One region of the Streptomyces sp. NPDC048612 genome, then DNA from elsewhere that is predicted to be linked to it. Evidence: riboswitches for the same ligand, from Rfam matches in the RefSeq annotation. Region 1 holds a riboswitch; each other region holds the start of a gene.

Region 1 (4,205 bases):
ATCTCCGCGAGCAGGTAGGCGTCCAGCGGGGTCTCCGGTGACACCTTCAGCACCACCGAGCAGCCGGCCAGCAGCGCGGGCGCGAGCTTGGCGGCGGCGGTGAACTGCGGGACGTTCCACGGCACCACGGCGGCCACCACCCCGGCCGGCTCCCGGCGCACCAGCAGCGGCCCCAGCACCCCGCTGCGCCGCTCCTCGAACGGGAAGTCGCGGGCCACCGTGAGCGCCGCGTCCCACACCAGCATCGCGGCCAGCGACTGCACCATGACGCCGGAGGTGAACGGGGTGCCGTTCTCCGCGCTGATGACCTTGGCGATCTCCTCGCTGCGGGCCGCGAAGGCGTCCTTGATCCGGGTCACCACCGCGATCCGGTCCGCCAGCGGGGCGTTCGCCCACACCCCGGACGCGAAGGACGTACGGGCCGCGGTCACCGCACGGTCGACATCGGCCCGCGCGGCGTGCGGGACCCGGCCGATGACCTGTTCGGTGTGGGGTGAGACGACCTCGATCGTGTCCCGGCCGGCCGGATCGGCCCACTCACCGCCTATGTAGAGCTTGCCGTGCTCGACGAGGTCGCTCATCGCTGCCGCCTCCCGCGGGTGGGCCGCCCGTCCGGCGTGCCCTGCCGGTTCCCTGTGGTTGCTGCTGTGCCTCGGAACGCGCTTGCTGACGGTGCTTCGGTGCGGATGCGGCGCAGCCCGCTGCACCGCATCAGGAACTGATACCAGTTCTAGTTGGAGGAGTCCACGGGGCCGCGCTCATCTCAACTCCCCTGAGCGCACGGGGAACTTCAAGCCATCCTGAAACCAGTTCTAGTTATAGTGAGGCCGGGTACCGGGTGTATGCCGCACCGGAAGGGGACCGGGATGACCGCGCAGGTGACCGACCACAAGGGCGGGGTGTGGAGCATCGCCGTCCCCATCCCGGACAACCCGCTCGGCCACACCCTCGTCCACCTCCTGGAGACCGACCGCGGCCCGGTGCTCGTCGACACCGGATGGGACGATCCGGACTCCTGGGACACCCTCGTCGCCGGCGTCACCGCCTGCGGGTTCGCCCTCACCGACCTGCACGGCGTCCTGATCACCCACCATCACCCCGACCACCACGGGCTGTCCGCGAAGGTCCGGGAGGCCTCCGGCGCCTGGATCGCGATGCACGCCGCCGACACCGCGGTGGTCCGCCGCACCCGCGAGGCCGAACCGGCCCAGTGGCTCGACTACCTGCTCGCCAGACTCACGGCGGCGGGCGCACCGGACGAGCATCTGGTACCCCTGCGGAAGGCGCGCGCCACCGGGGGCGGGCGGAAGCTGCCCGGACTGCGGGCCGCGCTGCCGGACCGCGGTATCGACCCCGGCGAACTGCTCGACCTGCCGGGCCGCCGGGTGCGCGCCATCTGGACGCCCGGCCACACCCCCGGCCATGTGTGTCTCCACCTGGAGGAGGCACACCCCTCGGCGCGGGCCCCCGGTTTCGGCCGACTGTTCTCCGGCGACCACCTCCTGCCCGGCATCACGCCGCACATCGGCCTGTACGAGGCCCCGGACAGTGCAGGGGCTCCGCCCGGCCCGCACGGCGCGGCGAACGCGGCGGAGGGCACCGACCCGCTCGGCGACTACCTCGACTCCCTCGAACGCGTCGGCCGGCTCGGCCCCGCCGAGGTGCTGCCCGCCCACCAGCACGCCTTCACCGACGCCGGGGGCCGGGTGCGCGCGCTGATCGCCCACCACCAGGAGCGGCTGGACCGGCTGCGGGCCCTGCTCCGGGAACCGCGCACCGTCTGGGAGCTCGCCGTGGCCATGGAGTGGAACCGGCCCTGGGAGCAGATCCCTTACGGGTCCCGCAACATCGCCGTCTCGGAGGCCGAGGCACATCTGCGCCGGCTGGTGAAGCTGGGGCACGCGGAGCCGGTGCCGGGGAGCGGTCCGGTGCGGTACCGGGCGGTGTGAGGGCGGGCGGGCCGGCCCGGCGTCTGGGGTGGCGTTCCGGGCGGCCTCCGCTCCGGTCCCCGGCTCGCGCCCTCAGGTGCGGCTCGTACGTGCGAGCGAGTGCCCTGCGGGTGCCGGTTAAGGTGTGCGGGACAACTTCATCCGTACCCGATCGGGGGAAGCCGGTGGAAATCCGGCGCTGACCCGCAACCGTGAGGACGGCCCGTCCGTACCGCGCCGGCTGGACCGGCAGGGACAGCCGTACGAGCCGGAGCACCCGAGGGGGCACGACCAAGGCTCCCGCCACCGGAAACGTCCGCCACTGGGACGGCCCGGTGCGCGGCACCGTCGAGGTATACGGAGCTGAGCCCGGTGCCACCGCGCCCGTGATCCCCAGGGATCGGTGCGCGGGCGGCCGGCCGAGCGTGGCTGCGTAGATCGCCGCGACCCGACCCGAGAGGCACCGACCCGATGGCCCCCATGGCTTCCATGGCTCACCAGGCCCCCCTGACGCACCCCGTCGCCCTCCTGGCGCGCCGCGCCGCCACGGCGCTGGCCGCCGCGGTGGTGCTGGGCGCGGCCGCTGCCCCCGCCGCGTATGCCGACGCCGCCCCGTCCGCGTCCCCGAAGAAGCTGCCGGACGGCCTGTACGGCAGCAAGGACCCCCAGTACGACGGGGTCTGGCGGCAGTCGCTGGCGCTGCTGGCGCAGGACACGGTGGGGCTGCGGCCCGCGGGGTCCGCCGTGCGCTGGCTGGTCGAGCAGCAGTGCGCCGACGGCTCGTTCAGCGCCTTCCGTGCCGACCCCGGCAAGGCCTGTGACGCCAAGACCATGCGGGACACCAACCAGACGGCCGCCGCGGTGCAGGCGCTGGCCGCACTCGGCGGGCAGAGCGACACCGTGCGCAAGGCCGTGGGCTGGCTGAAGTCGGTGCAGAACGACGACGGCGGCTGGAGCTCGGTGCCCGGCTCGGCCAGCGACGCCAACTCCACGTCCGTGGTCATCGGCGCGCTCGCGGCGGCGGGCGAGAAGCCGCGGTCCGTGACGTCGAAGAAGGGCGGCAAGTCCCCTGACGACGGGCTGCTCACCTTCCAGCTGGGCTGCGACGCGAAGGAGGGCGAGCGCGGCGCGTTCACCTTCCAGCTCAAGGGCGCCGCCCCGAACGCCGACGCCACCGCGGCCGCCGCGACCGGAGCGCTCGGCAAGGGCTTCGTCGTCGCGCCCGCCGACGGCCGGGCGAACACCCCGGTCAAGCCGCTGGACTGCAAGGACGCCGGCAAGAAGACGGGCAAGGGCGACCTGTCGCAGGCCGCTGAGGGCGGCGCCGCCTATCTCGTCGCGCAGCTCGACAAGAACGGGCAGCATCTGCTGTCCGCGATGCCGGGCGCCGAGAAGCAGCCCGACGTCGGCAACACCGCGGACGCCGTGGTGGCACTGGCGGCCGGTGGCCACGGTGCCGCCGCCGCGAAGCCGCTGAAGTGGCTGGAGAAGAACGCGGCGGACTGGGCCGGGCAGAGCGGGCCCGCCGCGTACGCGCAGCTGGTGCTGGCCGCGCACGCCACCGGTACCGACCCGCGGTCCTTCGGCGGCACCGACCTGGTGGCCGCGCTCAACGCCACCGGCCCCAAGCCGGCCGCCGCACCGGCGAAGGACGACAAGGACGGTGACTCCTCGGGCGGCGGCTCCGGCATCTGGTGGATCATCGGCGTCGGTCTCGCCATCGGTGCCGGCATCGGTTTCCTGCTGAGCGGCCGGAAGAAGAACCAGCTCTGATGCGCGGCACCAGGATGGCCGCGGCGCTGCTGCTGGCCGGTACGGTCACCGGCCTGGCCGCCGGGCCCGCGCAGGCGCAGGAGTACCGCTACTGGTCGTTCTGGGACGGCAAGGGCGGCTCCTGGGCGTACGCCACCCAGGGGCCGGCCACGCTGCGGCCGGCCGACGGCGCGGTCGCGGGCTTCCGCTTCACCGTCGGCGCCGACTCCGCGGGGGCCGGAAAGCCGCGCGCGGCCGCCGACTTCGAGGCGATCTGCCACGGCACCCCGGCCAAGGACGGCCGCAAGCGGATCGGCGTCGTCCTGGACTTCGGCACCGCGGCGGAGGCGCCCGGCGGCGAGCGGCCGCCGAAGGCCAGGACGGAGTGTGCGCGGGTGCCGGAGGACGCCTCGGCGGGCGAGGCGCTGGCGGCGGTCGCCCGGCCGCTGCGCTATGACGCCAACGCCCTGCTGTGCGCCATCGCCGGCTATCCGAAGGCGGGGTGCGCGGAGTCGGTGAGCGGGT
Region 2 (4,205 bases), on a different contig from region 1:
CGATCATTTCGAGGAACCGGAACAGCGCGGTGGGGGCGTTGCCGAACGCGACCACGGCCCCTTCCATCCGGTCCCGCCACAGCTCCAGGGCGGCGGCGCTGCGGGTCGTCCCCATCGTGGCGGCGAGGTCAGGGACCGATGGGTCGGTGAGGGTGCACAGGACCTCGTTGCCGGCCGGCAGCCGCTTCCGGGTGACGCCGCTGGCCACCATGTTGGCGTCGCAGAGGATCGGCGCACCGGCGTGCAGCGCCGCGCGGCCGCGGGCCACGACCTCGGGGGTGAAGGCCAGGTCGCGTACCAGGTCGACCATGCCGCAGGCGTGGATCATCCGGACCGCGACCCGGCTGACGTCGGCGGGCAGGCCGGCGAGGTCCGCCTCGGCGCGGATGGTGGCGAAGGACTGGCGGTAGATCGCCGCACCGTCCTTCTCGTAGTCGAACGCGGTCACTGTGGCCTCGGTGTTGTCGGGTACGGGGCGGTGGTGGAGGTGGGGCATGGAGCTGAGGTGGGGCATGGAGCCGTGGGTCGGGGGCGGTTCATGAGGTGGCGGGGGACGGAGCAGCGGAGGGTGCCGCCGGCGGTGCGGGGTGCGGGGCGGGCGCGGTCTCCGGCCGTACGACCGAGACCCGGTAGCCCTCCGCCGTCGCCAGCACGTCGACCCAGGCGCCGTGCGGATGGCCGCAGCGGCGTTCGCAGCCGGACCAGTACACGGGGAGGTGCCGGAGAGCGGCGTCGGCCGGTTCCGGTTCGCCGGGGCCGGGGCGGGCGGCGGAGACGGGGCCGGGGCCGGGCACGGGGGTGCCCGCCGTGACCGCGGCCGTCGCGTCCGCCCGTACGTCGGTACGGGACTTGGCGCAGCCGGGGCGGCCGGTGCAGGCGCCGATGCGGTGCCAGGGGGAGTCCGGGGCGGTGACCAGCCCGGCGGCGGACAGCTCACGCAGGCGGGCGGCCGCCGTCGCGGCGGACAGCCCCGGGACGACGATGCCGCGCCAGGGCGTGAGGCGGAGCGCGCCCGCACCGTCCTCGGCGGCGATGGCGGTCAGCAGCCGCCACTGTGCGACCGACAGCCGCCCCAGCGGCGCGAGCACGGAGAGCGCGCGGGCCCCGTCGCGGCCCTCGACGACGCCGGGAGCGGAGGAGTCGGCGGCCGCGGTGTGCGTCCCCGCCGCGGTCCCGGCCACCAGCACCGCCCCGATACCGGCCGCGTGCAGCCGGTCCGCGACGGTGCGGGCGGTCAGGCCGTGGCCGTCCGGGAGTTCACGTATCCGCCAGGCGCCGCTGCCGCTCGATCCGGCGGCGGTCAGGAAGGCCTCGGCGGCGGTGAGCGCGGCGCGCGGGGCGTCCGGGCCGGCGATCCGCAGCGCGTCCGGATCGTCGCCGACCCGGAGCAGGGCGGTGGCTCCGGACCCGGCCGGGCGCCCGGCGCCGGACGCGTCCTCGTGTGCCGTCGGCGCCCCGGGCCCGGCCGCTTCTGCGACCAAGCTCACATCGCCGCCGAGCGCCGCCACATCGCCCCGCCCGTCGTCCAGGACGAAGAGGAAGCGCCCCGACAGCGCGGTCGCGGACTCGCTCGCGCAGAGCAGTCCGTCCAGCTCACGGGCCCACAACCGCACGTCAGCGGCGGTGTGCCGGTCCAGTCCGGCGAGCGGGGAGGCGAGGATGTTGCGGATGCGTTCGTGGCGCTCGGAGGGCAGCAGACCGGCGTCGCGCAGCAGCGCGGCGAGCTGTCCCCCGCAGCTCTCCGGGAGGCCGCGGAGTTCCGCGTTGCCGCGGGAGGTGAGCGAGAGCCGGCCGTCGCCGAGCCGGCCGGCGGCATCGGCCAGCGTCTCCGCCTGACGCACCGTCAAATCTCCGGCGGGCAACCGCACTCGGGCGAGGTGACCGTCGGCGGCGGAGTGCAGCCGCAGCGCTCCCGGGCAGGCGTCACCGCGGTCCCGTATGGGCGGTTCGGCGCCTTGGGGCCGTAGCGAGGGGGAGGGCGGCATGGCCGCGAGCATACCCACGGAGGCGGGTGACCCATCCGGGCCGGAGCCGGCCGGGCACCCGGCCCGGACACGGGTACCGGGGGCGCGCCCCCGTCGCCGCGGGGCCGGTCCGGAGGCCCGCTTACCTCGCTCGGCCGCAGCCCTTACTATGCAGGTCGGTGGGTCGGACGGCCCACCGACGCCAGCGACGGCGCAGGGCCCTACGGCCTTGGGGAGGAAGCCCGGTGAAAATCCGGCGCGGTCCCGCCACTGTGAGCCCGGCAGACGCCGGGTGAGCCAGGAACTCCTGCCGTCCCTACGACCACCCGGGGCGCGGATACCCCGAGGAAGGCCTGCGCTCGCATGCTTCTGCTGCTGTCGACCTCCGACACCGACCTGCTCAGCGCCCGCGCGGCCACGGGCCCCGTGCCGTACCGGCTCGCCAACCCTGCGCGGCTCGACGTCGCCGAACTCCCCGCGCTGCTGGAGGGCACCGACCTCGTCGTCGTACGCCTCCTCGGCGGCATCCGGGCCTGGGAGGAAGGGCTGGAGGTGCTGCTCGCCGAGGACCAGCACCGGCCGGTCGTCGTGCTCACCGGTGAACAGGCCCCCGACGCCCAGCTCATGGAGCAGTCGACGGTCCCGGTCGGCATCGCGGCCGAGGCGCACGCCTACCTCGCGCACGGCGGCCCCGCCAACCTCGACCAGCTCGCCCGCTTCCTCTCCGACACGGTGCTGCTGACCGGCCACGGCTTCGAGCCGCCGGAGCCCGCCCCGTCCTGGGGCCCGCTGGACTGGGAAGGCCGCAACGAGAGCGGCCCGCTGGTCGCCGTGCTCTACTACCGCGCCCACCACATGAGCGGCAACACCGCCTTCGTACGGACCCTGTGCGAGCAGATCGAGACGGCCGGCGGACGCGCCCGGCCGCTGTTCGTCGCCTCCCTCCGGGCCCCCGAGCCGGAGCTGATCGAGGCGCTGGGGAGTGCCGACGCCCTGGTCACCACGGTCCTCGCGGCGGGCGGCAGCAAGCCGGCCGACGCCTCCGCCGGGGGCGACGACGAGTCCTGGGACGCGGGCGCGCTGGCCGCCCTGGACGTCCCGATCCTGCAGGCCCTGTGCCTGACCGGGCCGCGCAGCGCCTGGGAGGAGAACGACGAGGGGCTGTCGCCGCTGGACGCCGCCTCGCAGATCGCGGTGCCCGAGTTCGACGGCCGGCTGATCACCGTGCCGTTCTCCTTCAAGGAGGTCGACGAGGACGGGCTGCCGGTCTACGTCGCCGACCCCGAGCGCGCCGCCCGGGTCGCCGGGATCGCCGTCCGGCACGCCCGGCTGCGCCACATCCCGGCCGCGGAGAAGCGCCTCGCGCTGGTGCTGTCCGCCTACCCGACCAAGCACTCCCGGATCGGCAACGCGGTCGGCCTGGACACCCCGGCCAGTGCCGTGGCGCTGCTGCGCCGACTCCGGGCGGACGGCTACGACTTCGGCGACGAGAGCGCCGAGCCGGTCCCGGGCCTGGAGTCCGGCGACGGGGACGAGCTGATCTACGCCCTCATCGAGGCCGGCGGCCACGACCAGGAGTGGCTCACCGAGGAGCAGCTCGCCCGCAACCCGGTCCGTATCCCGGCCGCCGACTACAAGCGCTGGTACGCCACGCTGCCGCAGGAGCTGCGGGACTCCGTCGAGGAGCACTGGGGGCCGCCGCCCGGCGAGATGTTCGTCGACCGCAGCCGCAACCCCGACGGCGACATCGTGCTGGCCGCGCTGCGCCGCGGCAATCTGCTGGTCCTCATCCAGCCGCCGCGCGGCTTCGGCGAGAACCCGATCGCGATCTACCACGACCCCGATCTGCCGCCCTCGCACCACTACTTGGCGGCGTACCGCTGGATCGCGGCCTCCGCCGAGGACGGTGGCTTCGGCGCGGACGCCATGGTTCACCTGGGCAAGCACGGCAACCTGGAGTGGCTGCCCGGCAAGAACGCGGGGCTGTCCGCGGCCTGCGGCCCGGACGCCGCGCTCGGTGACCTGCCGCTCGTCTACCCCTTCCTGGTCAACGACCCGGGCGAGGGCACCCAGGCCAAGCGCCGGGTGCACGCCACCCTCGTCGACCACCTCGTCCCGCCGATGGCCCGCGCCGAGTCCTACGGCGACATCGCGCGCCTGGAGCAGCTCCTCGACGAGTACGCGTCGATCTCCGCGATGGACCCGGCGAAGCTGCCCGCCATCCGCGCCCAGATCTGGACG
Region 3 (4,205 bases), on a different contig from region 1:
AAGACCATCTCCGGGGGGATCATCGACGAAGGCGCCGGCATCAGACCAGAGGTCATCTTCGCCGGCCTGGTCGGCGCGATCGTCTGGAACCTGCTGACCTGGCTCGCCGGTCTCCCCTCCAGCTCCTCCCACGCCCTCTTCGGAGGTCTGATCGGCGCGACCCTGGTGTCCGTCGGCACGAACGGCGTACACGGTGACGCCGTCGTGATGAAGGTCCTGATCCCCGCGGTGGCCGCCCCGGTCGTCGCCGGCCTGGCCGCGATGGCGGCGACCCGGCTCACCTACCGGCTGACCCGCAACCGCGACGAGGCGGACACCGCCAAGGGCTACCGCGCGGGCCAGATCGCCTCCGCCGCCCTGGTCTCCCTCGCCCACGGCACCAACGACGCGCAGAAGACGATGGGTGTGATCACGCTCGCGCTGATCACCGGCGGGGTGGTCGCCCCGCACGCCGACCCGCCGCTGTGGGTCATCGCCTCGGCCGGTCTCGCCATCGCGCTCGGCACCTACCTGGGCGGCTGGCGGATCATCCGCACGATGGGCAAGGGCATCACCGACATCCAGCCGCCGCAGGGCTTCGCCGCCCAGACCGGCGCCGCGGCCACCATCCTGGCCTCCTCCCACCTCGGCTTCGCGCTCTCCACCACCCAGGTCTGCTCGGGCTCCGTGATGGGCTCCGGACTGGGCCGCAAGGGCGGCGTGGTGCGCTGGTCCACGGCCGGCCGGATGGTCCTCGCCTGGGGCCTGACGCTGCCGGCCGCCGGTGCGGTCGCGGCGGGTGCCGCGTTCCTGGCCGGACAGGGCGACTGGGGCGTGGCGGCGGTGGCGGTCCTCGGACTCGGCATCTGCGGCGCGATCTGGGCCGCCTCCCGGCGCAAGCCGGTCGACCACACCAACGTCAACGAAGCCCCGGCAGCGGAGCCGGCGGGCGTGGTCACCGCCGCGCTGCGCACCGTCTCCCCGCCCCCGGCCGGCCAGCAGGCCCCGGGAGCAGACGCCCCGGAGACCGCCGACGCACCGGCGGCCGAGGCTCCCACCACCCCGCGCGCCAAGGCCGCGACGGTCACCCGCTAGCTGTCATCACGTAAGGAACTCCATGAGCATCGACTGGGCAGCTCTCGGCCAGGTCTTCGGCGTCACCCTCGGTGTGACGGTCGGGATCGTGGGCCTGTTCACCGTCGGCATCGCCGGTACGTCCCGCAAGACCGGCCACGGGGGTGCGGCGGCCGCGGTCGCCGTACCGGGCACCGGTGCACGGGCCGGCGCGATGGCCGCCTTCGCGCTCTGCGCGGTCGCGGTGGCCTACGGCATCTATCTGATCGTCGCCGGCTGACACAGCCGGACACGACGGACCGGACGAGGCGTCCGGCGGACCGCGGCAGCAGCCGTCGTCCGCCGGGCGCCTCGTCCGTGGGCCGCCCCGGCCGGCGCGCAGCGGACGGTGATGCGGGATCAGAGGGCGTGCGGGCGGCCGCCGATGACGTCGCCGTCGCGCTGTGGTGTGCGCCACAGCGCCTGCCACAGGGCAGCGTCGCAGGTCAAGGGTGAGTTGACGGGCATTCGCGGTGCGTGGTGGACTGCCGGAGCCATTCGGCGACAGCTGAGGAAGTCCGGTGTGAATCCGGCGCGGTCCCGCCACTGTCACCGGGGAGCGTTCCTCCGACGAGGGCCACGGTCCGCCGCGCACACGTGATCGACGTACGCGGGACTGGAAGGCCGGAGGACACGCCGATCCGGGAGCCAGGAGACTCTTGTCGCCGTCACGTCGAGCCAGGGCGCGGACCCTGAGTGAGGACATACCGCCATGCCCGGCTGCCCGTCGAGATCCTCTCTGCCCACCGCCGCAGGGTTCCTTCGAGGCCGGGCGGGACATCACGGACACGCCCTGGCAACGGCCTGATCCGGTGCGCGGCGAACACGCGGGATACGCGTGCGGCGCGGCCCTCGGCTTTCTCACCGACCTGATCGCGGCAGATCCGCGGCGTGGCCATCCGGTGGCCGCGTTCGGCCGGGCGGCGGGCGCCGTCGAGCGCCGGCTGTGGCGCGACCACCGCGGCTACGGGGCGGCGCACGCCGTGCTGTGCGCGGGCGGTGCCGCCGCCGCTGCCGCGCTGCTGCAGCGCGCCGTGCGGGGCTCGGCTTCCGCTTCTTCGCTGTCGCTCCGTGGTGGCGCCGGGGTCGCGCTGACCGCGGCGACGGTCTGGGCCGTGCTGGGCGGCACCTCGCTGGGCCGGGAGGCGCGGGCCGTCGGCGGGGCGCTGGCAGCGGGTGACCTGGACGTGGCGCGGGAGCGGCTGCCGCATCTGTGCGGGCGCGATCCGCAAGTGCTGGACGGGCCGCAGATGGCCCGTGCGGTGGTGGAGTCGGTCGCCGAGAACACCTCCGACGCGGTGGTGGGCGCCCTGGTGTGGGGCGCGCTGGGCGGGGTGCCCGGCCTGGTGGCGTTCCGGGCGGTGAACACCCTGGACGCGATGGTGGGCCACAAGTCGGCGCGCTACCGCCGTTTCGGCTGGGCCGCGGCCCGGCTCGACGATCTCGCCGGCTGGCCCGGCTCCCGCCTGACCGCCGCGCTGACCGTGCTCGCGGGCCCCGACCGGCGCGGTGCGCTGCGGGCCTGGCGGGCGGACGGCGCTGCGCACCCGAGCCCCAACGCGGGCCCGGTGGAGGCGTCGTTCGCGGGCGCGCTGGGCGTACGGCTGGGCGGCACGCTGGCGTACGGCGGGCGGGTGGAGCACCGTCCGGTGCTCAACGGCGCGGCGCCGCCGGTGGCGGTGGACGACATCGGGCGGGCGGTGCGGCTCTCCCGCCGGGTGAGCGCGCTGGCGCTGGTGACGACGGTGGCGGCGCGCGTGGCGGGCGGCGCTGCGCGGGCGGCGGTGGCTCGGGGAGCCGGGGGGCGCGGGCGTGGGCGTGGGCGTGGGGCGGGTCCGGTATGAGGCCGTCCGTTTTTTCCCCGCCGCCCACCCCCCTTCGGGGGGTGGGCGGGTGTAGTGACCCGAAGCTCAGGAGGAGGACCCGGTGAACGGGAGGAGGACCCGGTGAACGGGCGGTGGAAGGCAGCCGGCGGGGCGGTCGGCGGTGGTTCGGGCGGGGCCCTCGGCGGTGGCTTGTTGGTGGCCGGGACGACGTCCGACGCCGGCAAGAGCGTGGTGACGGCGGGCATCTGCCGCTGGCTGGTCCGGCAGGGCGTCAAGGTGGCGCCCTTCAAGGCACAGAACATGTCGCTGAACTCGTTCGTCACCCGCGAGGGCGCGGAGATCGGGCGGGCCCAGGCGATGCAGGCCGCCGCGGCGCGGGTGGAGCCGACCGCGCTGATGAACCCGGTGCTGCTCAAGCCGGGCAGCGACCGCAGCAGCCAGGTGGTGCTGCTGGGGAAGCCGGTGGGCGAGCTGAGCGCCCGCGGCTACCACGCGGGCAGGCAGGAGCAGTTGCTCGGCACGGTCACGGACTGCCTCCAGGAGCTGCGGCGCACCCATGACGCGGTGATCTGTGAGGGTGCCGGCAGCCCCGCCGAGATCAATCTGCGGCGTACCGACATCGTGAACATGGGTATCGCACGGGCCGCCCGCATCCCGGTGGTCGTGGTCGGTGACATCGACCGCGGCGGGGTGTTCGCCTCGTTCTTCGGCACCACCGCGCTGCTGTCCGAGGAGGACCAGGCGCTGGTCGCGGGCTATTTGGTCAACAAGTTCCGGGGCGATGTGACGCTGCTGGAGCCGGGGCTGGAGATGCTGCGCGGCCTCACGGGGCGGCGGACGCTGGGCGTGCTGCCGTTCGCGCACGGGCTCGGCATCGACGAGGAGGACGGCCTGCGGGTGTCGCTGCGCGGCGCGGTGCGCGAGAGCGTGGTGGCCCCGCCGCACGGGGCGGATGTGCTGCGGGTGGCGGTCTGTGCCGTACCGCTGATGTCGAACTTCACGGATGTGGACGCGCTGGCCGCCGAACCGGGCGTGGTGGTGCGGTTCGTGGACCGCGCCGAGGAGCTGGCCGACGCGGACCTGGTGGTGCTGCCGGGGACCCGGGGCACGGTCCGGGCGCTGGCCTGGCTGCGGGAGCGCGGGCTGGCGGACGCGGTCGCCCGGCGGGCCGCCGAGGGCCGCCCGGTGCTGGGCATCTGCGGCGGCTTCCAGATGCTGGGCGAGCGCATCGAGGACGAGGTCGAGTCGAAGGCGGGCGTGGTCGACGGGCTGGGGCTGCTGCCCGTA
Region 4 (4,205 bases), on a different contig from region 1:
GATGTCGTAGACACCGGGCCCGGCCTCGCGCGGATAGCCGTGCTCGGCCAGCTCCCCGGCGACCTGCATATGGGAGCGGGCGGCCTCCAGGCTGATGACGTCCGCGTCCAGGTCGTCGATGGCCTGCACGATGTCGCCGAACTCCGCGTAGCACATGTGCGTGTGGATCTGGGTGCGGTCCTGCACCCCGCCGGTGGAGAGGCGGAACGCCTCGGTGGCCCAGGCCAGGTACGCGGCGTGGCCGGTGGCCCGCAGCGGCAGCGTCTCGCGCAGCGCGGGCTCGTCGACCTGGATGACCGAAGTGCCCGCCGCCTCCAGGGCGTTGACCTCGTCGCGCAGGGCGAGCGCCACCTGGCGGGCGGTGTCCCCGAGCGGCTGGTCGTCGCGGACGAAGGACCAGGCGAGCATGGTGACCGGCCCGGTGAGCATGCCCTTGACGGGGCGCCCGGTCTGCGACTGGGCGAAGGAGGTCCAGCGCACCGTCATCGGCTCGGGCCGGGAGATGTCACCCGCCAGGACCGGCGGGCGGACGTAGCGGGTGCCGTAGGACTGCACCCAGCCGTGCCGGGTGGCGAGGTAGCCGGTGAGCTGCTCGGCGAAGTACTGGACCATGTCGTTGCGCTCGGGCTCACCGTGCACCAGGACGTCCAGACCGGCCTCCTCCTGGAAGGCGAGGACCTCACGGATCTCGGCCTTGATGCGCTCCTCGTAGCCCGCGGTGTCCAGGCGTCCGGCCCGCAGGTCGGCGCGGGCGGCGCGCAGTTCGGCGGTCTGCGGGAAGGAGCCGATGGTGGTGGTCGGCAGCAGCGGCAGGCCGAGGTGCGCACGCTGGGCCGTGGCGCGCTCGGCGTACGGCTGCGCACGGCGGCCGTCGGCGTCGGTGACGGCGGCGGCCCGCGCACGGACGGCCGGGTCATGGGTGAGGGCGGAGCCGGCCCGGGAGGCCAGGTCGGCGCGGTTCGCGGCGAGTTCGGCGGCGATGGCGCCGGTGCCCCGCGTCAGGCCCCGGGCCAGGGTCACCAGCTCCGCGGTCTTCTGCTTGGCGAAGGCCAGCCAGCGCACGATCTGCGGGTCGATGTCGCGCTCGGCGGCGGCGTCCAGCGGCACGTGCAGCAGCGAGCAGGAAGCGGCCACATCGACCCGTTCGGCCAGGCCGAGCAGGGTGCCGAGGGTGGCCAGCGACTTCTCCAGGTCGTTGATCCAGATGTTGCGGCCGTTGACCACGCCCGCCACCAGGCGCTTGCCGGGCAGCCCGCCGACCGCCGCCAGCGCGTCGAGGTTGGCCGCTGCCGCGTCGGTGAAGTCGAGCGCCAGACCCTCCACCGGGGCCTTGGCCAGGACGGGCAGCGCGTCGCCGAGCCGGTCGAAGTACGAGGCGACCAGGAGCTGCGGGCGGTCGGTGAGGGCGCCCAGATCGCGGTAGGCGCGCGCGGCGGCGTTGAGTTCGGCCGGGCTGCGGTCCTGGACGAGGGCGGGCTCGTCGAGCTGCACCCACCCGGCTCCGGCGGCGCGCAGATCGGCGAGCACCTCTGCGTAGACCGGCAGCAGCCGGTCCAGGAGCGTCAGCGGCTCGAAGTCGGCGGCCACGCCGGGGGCGGGCTTCGACAACAGGAGGTAGGTGACCGGTCCGACGAGCACCGGCCGGGCGGTGAGACCGAGGGCGAGGGCCTCCCCGAGCTCGGCGACCTGCTTGCCGGAGTCGGCGGTGAAGACGGTGTCCGGCCCCAGCTCGGGCACCAGGTAGTGGTAGTTGGTGTCGAACCACTTGGTCATCTCCAGCGGCGCCACGTCCTGGGTGCCGCGCGCCATCGCGAAGTAGCCGTCGAGGGCGTCGGCCGCGACGGCGGCGCGGTGGCGGTCCGGGACCGCACCGACCATGACGCTGGTGTCCAGCACATGGTCGTAGTACGAGAAGTCACCGGTGGGCACTTCGTGGAGGCCGGCGCCGGCCAGCTGCTGCCAGTGGGAACGGCGGAGGGTGCGGGCGGTCTCCTGGAGCGCGTCGGCGCCGACCGTGCCCTTCCAGTAGCCCTCGACGGCCTTCTTCAGTTCGCGGTGCTGTCCCTGGCGGGGGTAGCCGTACACGGTGGCCCGTGCTGCCGCGGCTGCGGGCTTCGCTGTCACGGAATTCTCCTTCGCGAATACGTGTCATGGTCCCGGGGACGGAACGAGGTACGCGAAGGGGTGACGGACACCCGGCGGAAGCACGGTGCGTCTGCCACGCACGGGACCGCCTGGTGAGAACGCCGACCTGCCCTCGAGGTCACCGGGATGTCCGTGCACGCGGGGGCGCACACGGGCAACGGGCAGGTCTTCGGACTCGCGGGCGCGCCTGCCGGAGACCTCCGGCGGGCACCTACTGGCCGTCGCTTCCCGGACGCGTGATCCAGTGCGTATGACGGCGTTCGTTCCCACTCACCGCTGCGGGGCAGTCCCGGATTCCCACCGGGTTCCCTCTTACGACGCGGCCCGTCTGGCGGACGGGGCGAACCTGTTGCCCGGCCAGCGTAGAACGCCGCCCCCGTATCGGACACCTCTGACCACATACCGGAATGTGACATGAGACACCGGGGAGTGAAGGCCGGCAACTCCCTCGCCAGGGCGACCCGTTCGGCCCTCACCTGGAAACGGGGCGGCCGGCACCTGCGCGCCGGGCCGCGGGGCAGGCGGGAGTTTGACGACAGGTCCTAGTGGAACTGCTCCTCCTCGGTGGAGCCGGTTCGTGCCGTATCCGGTGGCGGGGCGGGAGGTCTGAGGGCCCGATGCCCGTACGGCGAGGTGAAATACGGCTCCTAATCCGCCACCCCGCCGCCGGACCGGCTGTTCGGATCGGGGGCCCCGAAGTGCCGGAAGCGCCATCGGACTTCGTCCAGTTCGTACCGGGCCGTGCGCAGGGCGAGGATGCCGCGTCCGAACAGATCGACGTCATCCTTCTCCAGCGCCTGGCGGCACTGTGAGCCGCCCTGCACGGCGAGTGTGGCGGCCCTGCGCCAGTGCTTCCGGGCGGTCGGTTCCGGGACGGGCGCGACGGCGAGGGCCCGGCGGCCGTGGGCGATCCAGCGGTCGCACAAGGGGCGGAAGAGCGCCGGGTCGAGCCCTCCCGTTCCCTGACCGGCCTTTGCCAGCGCGGAGCCCGTGGCGTTGACGTCTCCCGCGAAGTCCCGTTGCATGGCCAGGCCTCCGCTCAGCTGCCAGATGACCAGGCGCTGTCGAGTCGTCATGCGGGAACCCTTCTCGCCGGAGGGCGGCCCGGGGTCCGGCTCGTGTGAGCGGGGGAAAGCGGCCGACAGCATCTCGTTCGAGCGCGCCGTCTGCTGCCACCAGCCGGAGCACAGGGTGAGTGCGAACGCACAGGTCAGGGCCAGGTAGGCGCGTCGCCACCAGATGCGGTTCGTCGTCGCAGGCGGCCGGTGGGGCGCGGATGTCCCTGGCTCACCTCCTCGCCTCCAGTGCCAGGCGGCGGCCACCACGGTGAGCGCGCTCACCGCACAGATGCCGAGGGCGATGAGGCTCGGTACGACGAGGACGTGGAGGATCTGCCAGCTCTTCTCGGGCCGCCAGCCGCAGGTTTCGGCCAGGACGCCGAGTGGCGGTACGCAGCCGTCCGCGCCGGTGAGGGCGAACGCTGTCACGAGCCCGGTCAGCGAGGTGACTCCCGCGGCGCTCATGGTGATCAGCGCACGGTTGCGCACGGGGTGCCCGCGCCGCCCCACGATGACGTATGCCACCGCTGCGGCTGTGGCCACGGCGAGGACCAGCGCGCAGGCGATCGAGAGCTGGGAGTCCTGAAACCACTGGAACCACAGCCGGGATGAGGAGTGCCGGTCGGCTGGTTGCCGGGCATGGAGCCATGCCCGTGCGAGCGCCACGGCCAGGACGCCCCATGCCCCGCAGCCCGCCACCAGGGCCAGGACCGGGCCGTTGCGCGTGGGCCGGGATGCGGGTACGTCCGTGTGCGATACCGGCGAGCGGGGCCTGACCGCCTGCTCGCTGCCACGTCCACGGAGCGCTGCCCGGACCACGATCCCGGCCGGGGCGACGATCGTCACCGCAAAGAAGCCCACGGCCAGCGAGAACGACCCCACAAAGCGCATCTGCGCCCACGCCGTGGCGGGCCGCCAGCCACATGCGGACTCCATGACCGACAGCTGCGGGGCGCAGCCCTCGGTGGCGCCCAGGGCGAAGGCACCGACCAGCCCCAGCAG

Evidence for each region. Region 1 has a riboswitch for cobalamin ahead of ACGFN2_RS12020 (prenyltransferase/squalene oxidase repeat-containing protein). Riboswitches for the same ligand answer to the same signal wherever they lie in the genome.
Region 2: linked by a shared signal. The riboswitch ahead of cobN (cobaltochelatase subunit CobN) and the one ahead of ACGFN2_RS12020 (prenyltransferase/squalene oxidase repeat-containing protein) in region 1 are both predicted to bind cobalamin.
Region 3: linked by a shared signal. The riboswitch ahead of ACGFN2_RS30700 (cobalamin biosynthesis protein) and the one ahead of ACGFN2_RS12020 (prenyltransferase/squalene oxidase repeat-containing protein) in region 1 are both predicted to bind cobalamin.
Region 4: linked by a shared signal. The riboswitch ahead of metE (5-methyltetrahydropteroyltriglutamate--homocysteine S-methyltransferase) and the one ahead of ACGFN2_RS12020 (prenyltransferase/squalene oxidase repeat-containing protein) in region 1 are both predicted to bind cobalamin.

The regions. Positions count from the first base shown of each region.
Region 1 is NZ_JBICVV010000006.1:74,442-78,646, forward strand. Features, by position in the region: gene ACGFN2_RS12010 (aldehyde dehydrogenase) at 1-581, opposite strand, end outside; gene ACGFN2_RS12015 (MBL fold metallo-hydrolase) at 867-1,949, shown strand; cobalamin riboswitch at 2,067-2,228, shown strand; gene ACGFN2_RS12020 (prenyltransferase/squalene oxidase repeat-containing protein) at 2,400-3,701, shown strand; gene ACGFN2_RS12025 (SCO2322 family protein) at 3,701-4,205, shown strand, end outside.
Region 2 is NZ_JBICVV010000012.1:199,698-203,902, reverse strand. Features, by position in the region: gene ACGFN2_RS20475 (precorrin-8X methylmutase) at 1-496, opposite strand, end outside; gene ACGFN2_RS20470 (cobalamin biosynthesis protein CobG) at 537-1,985, opposite strand; cobalamin riboswitch at 2,163-2,290, shown strand; gene cobN (cobaltochelatase subunit CobN) at 2,328-4,205, shown strand, end outside.
Region 3 is NZ_JBICVV010000027.1:4,437-8,641, forward strand. Features, by position in the region: gene ACGFN2_RS30690 (inorganic phosphate transporter) at 1-1,074, shown strand, start outside; gene ACGFN2_RS30695 (hypothetical protein) at 1,097-1,333, shown strand; cobalamin riboswitch at 1,602-1,751, shown strand; gene ACGFN2_RS30700 (cobalamin biosynthesis protein) at 1,905-2,936, shown strand; gene ACGFN2_RS30705 (cobyric acid synthase) at 3,039-4,205, shown strand, end outside.
Region 4 is NZ_JBICVV010000001.1:573,740-577,944, forward strand. Features, by position in the region: gene metE (5-methyltetrahydropteroyltriglutamate--homocysteine S-methyltransferase) at 1-2,124, opposite strand, end outside; cobalamin riboswitch at 2,288-2,510, opposite strand; gene ACGFN2_RS02405 (M48 family metallopeptidase) at 2,793-4,205, opposite strand, start outside.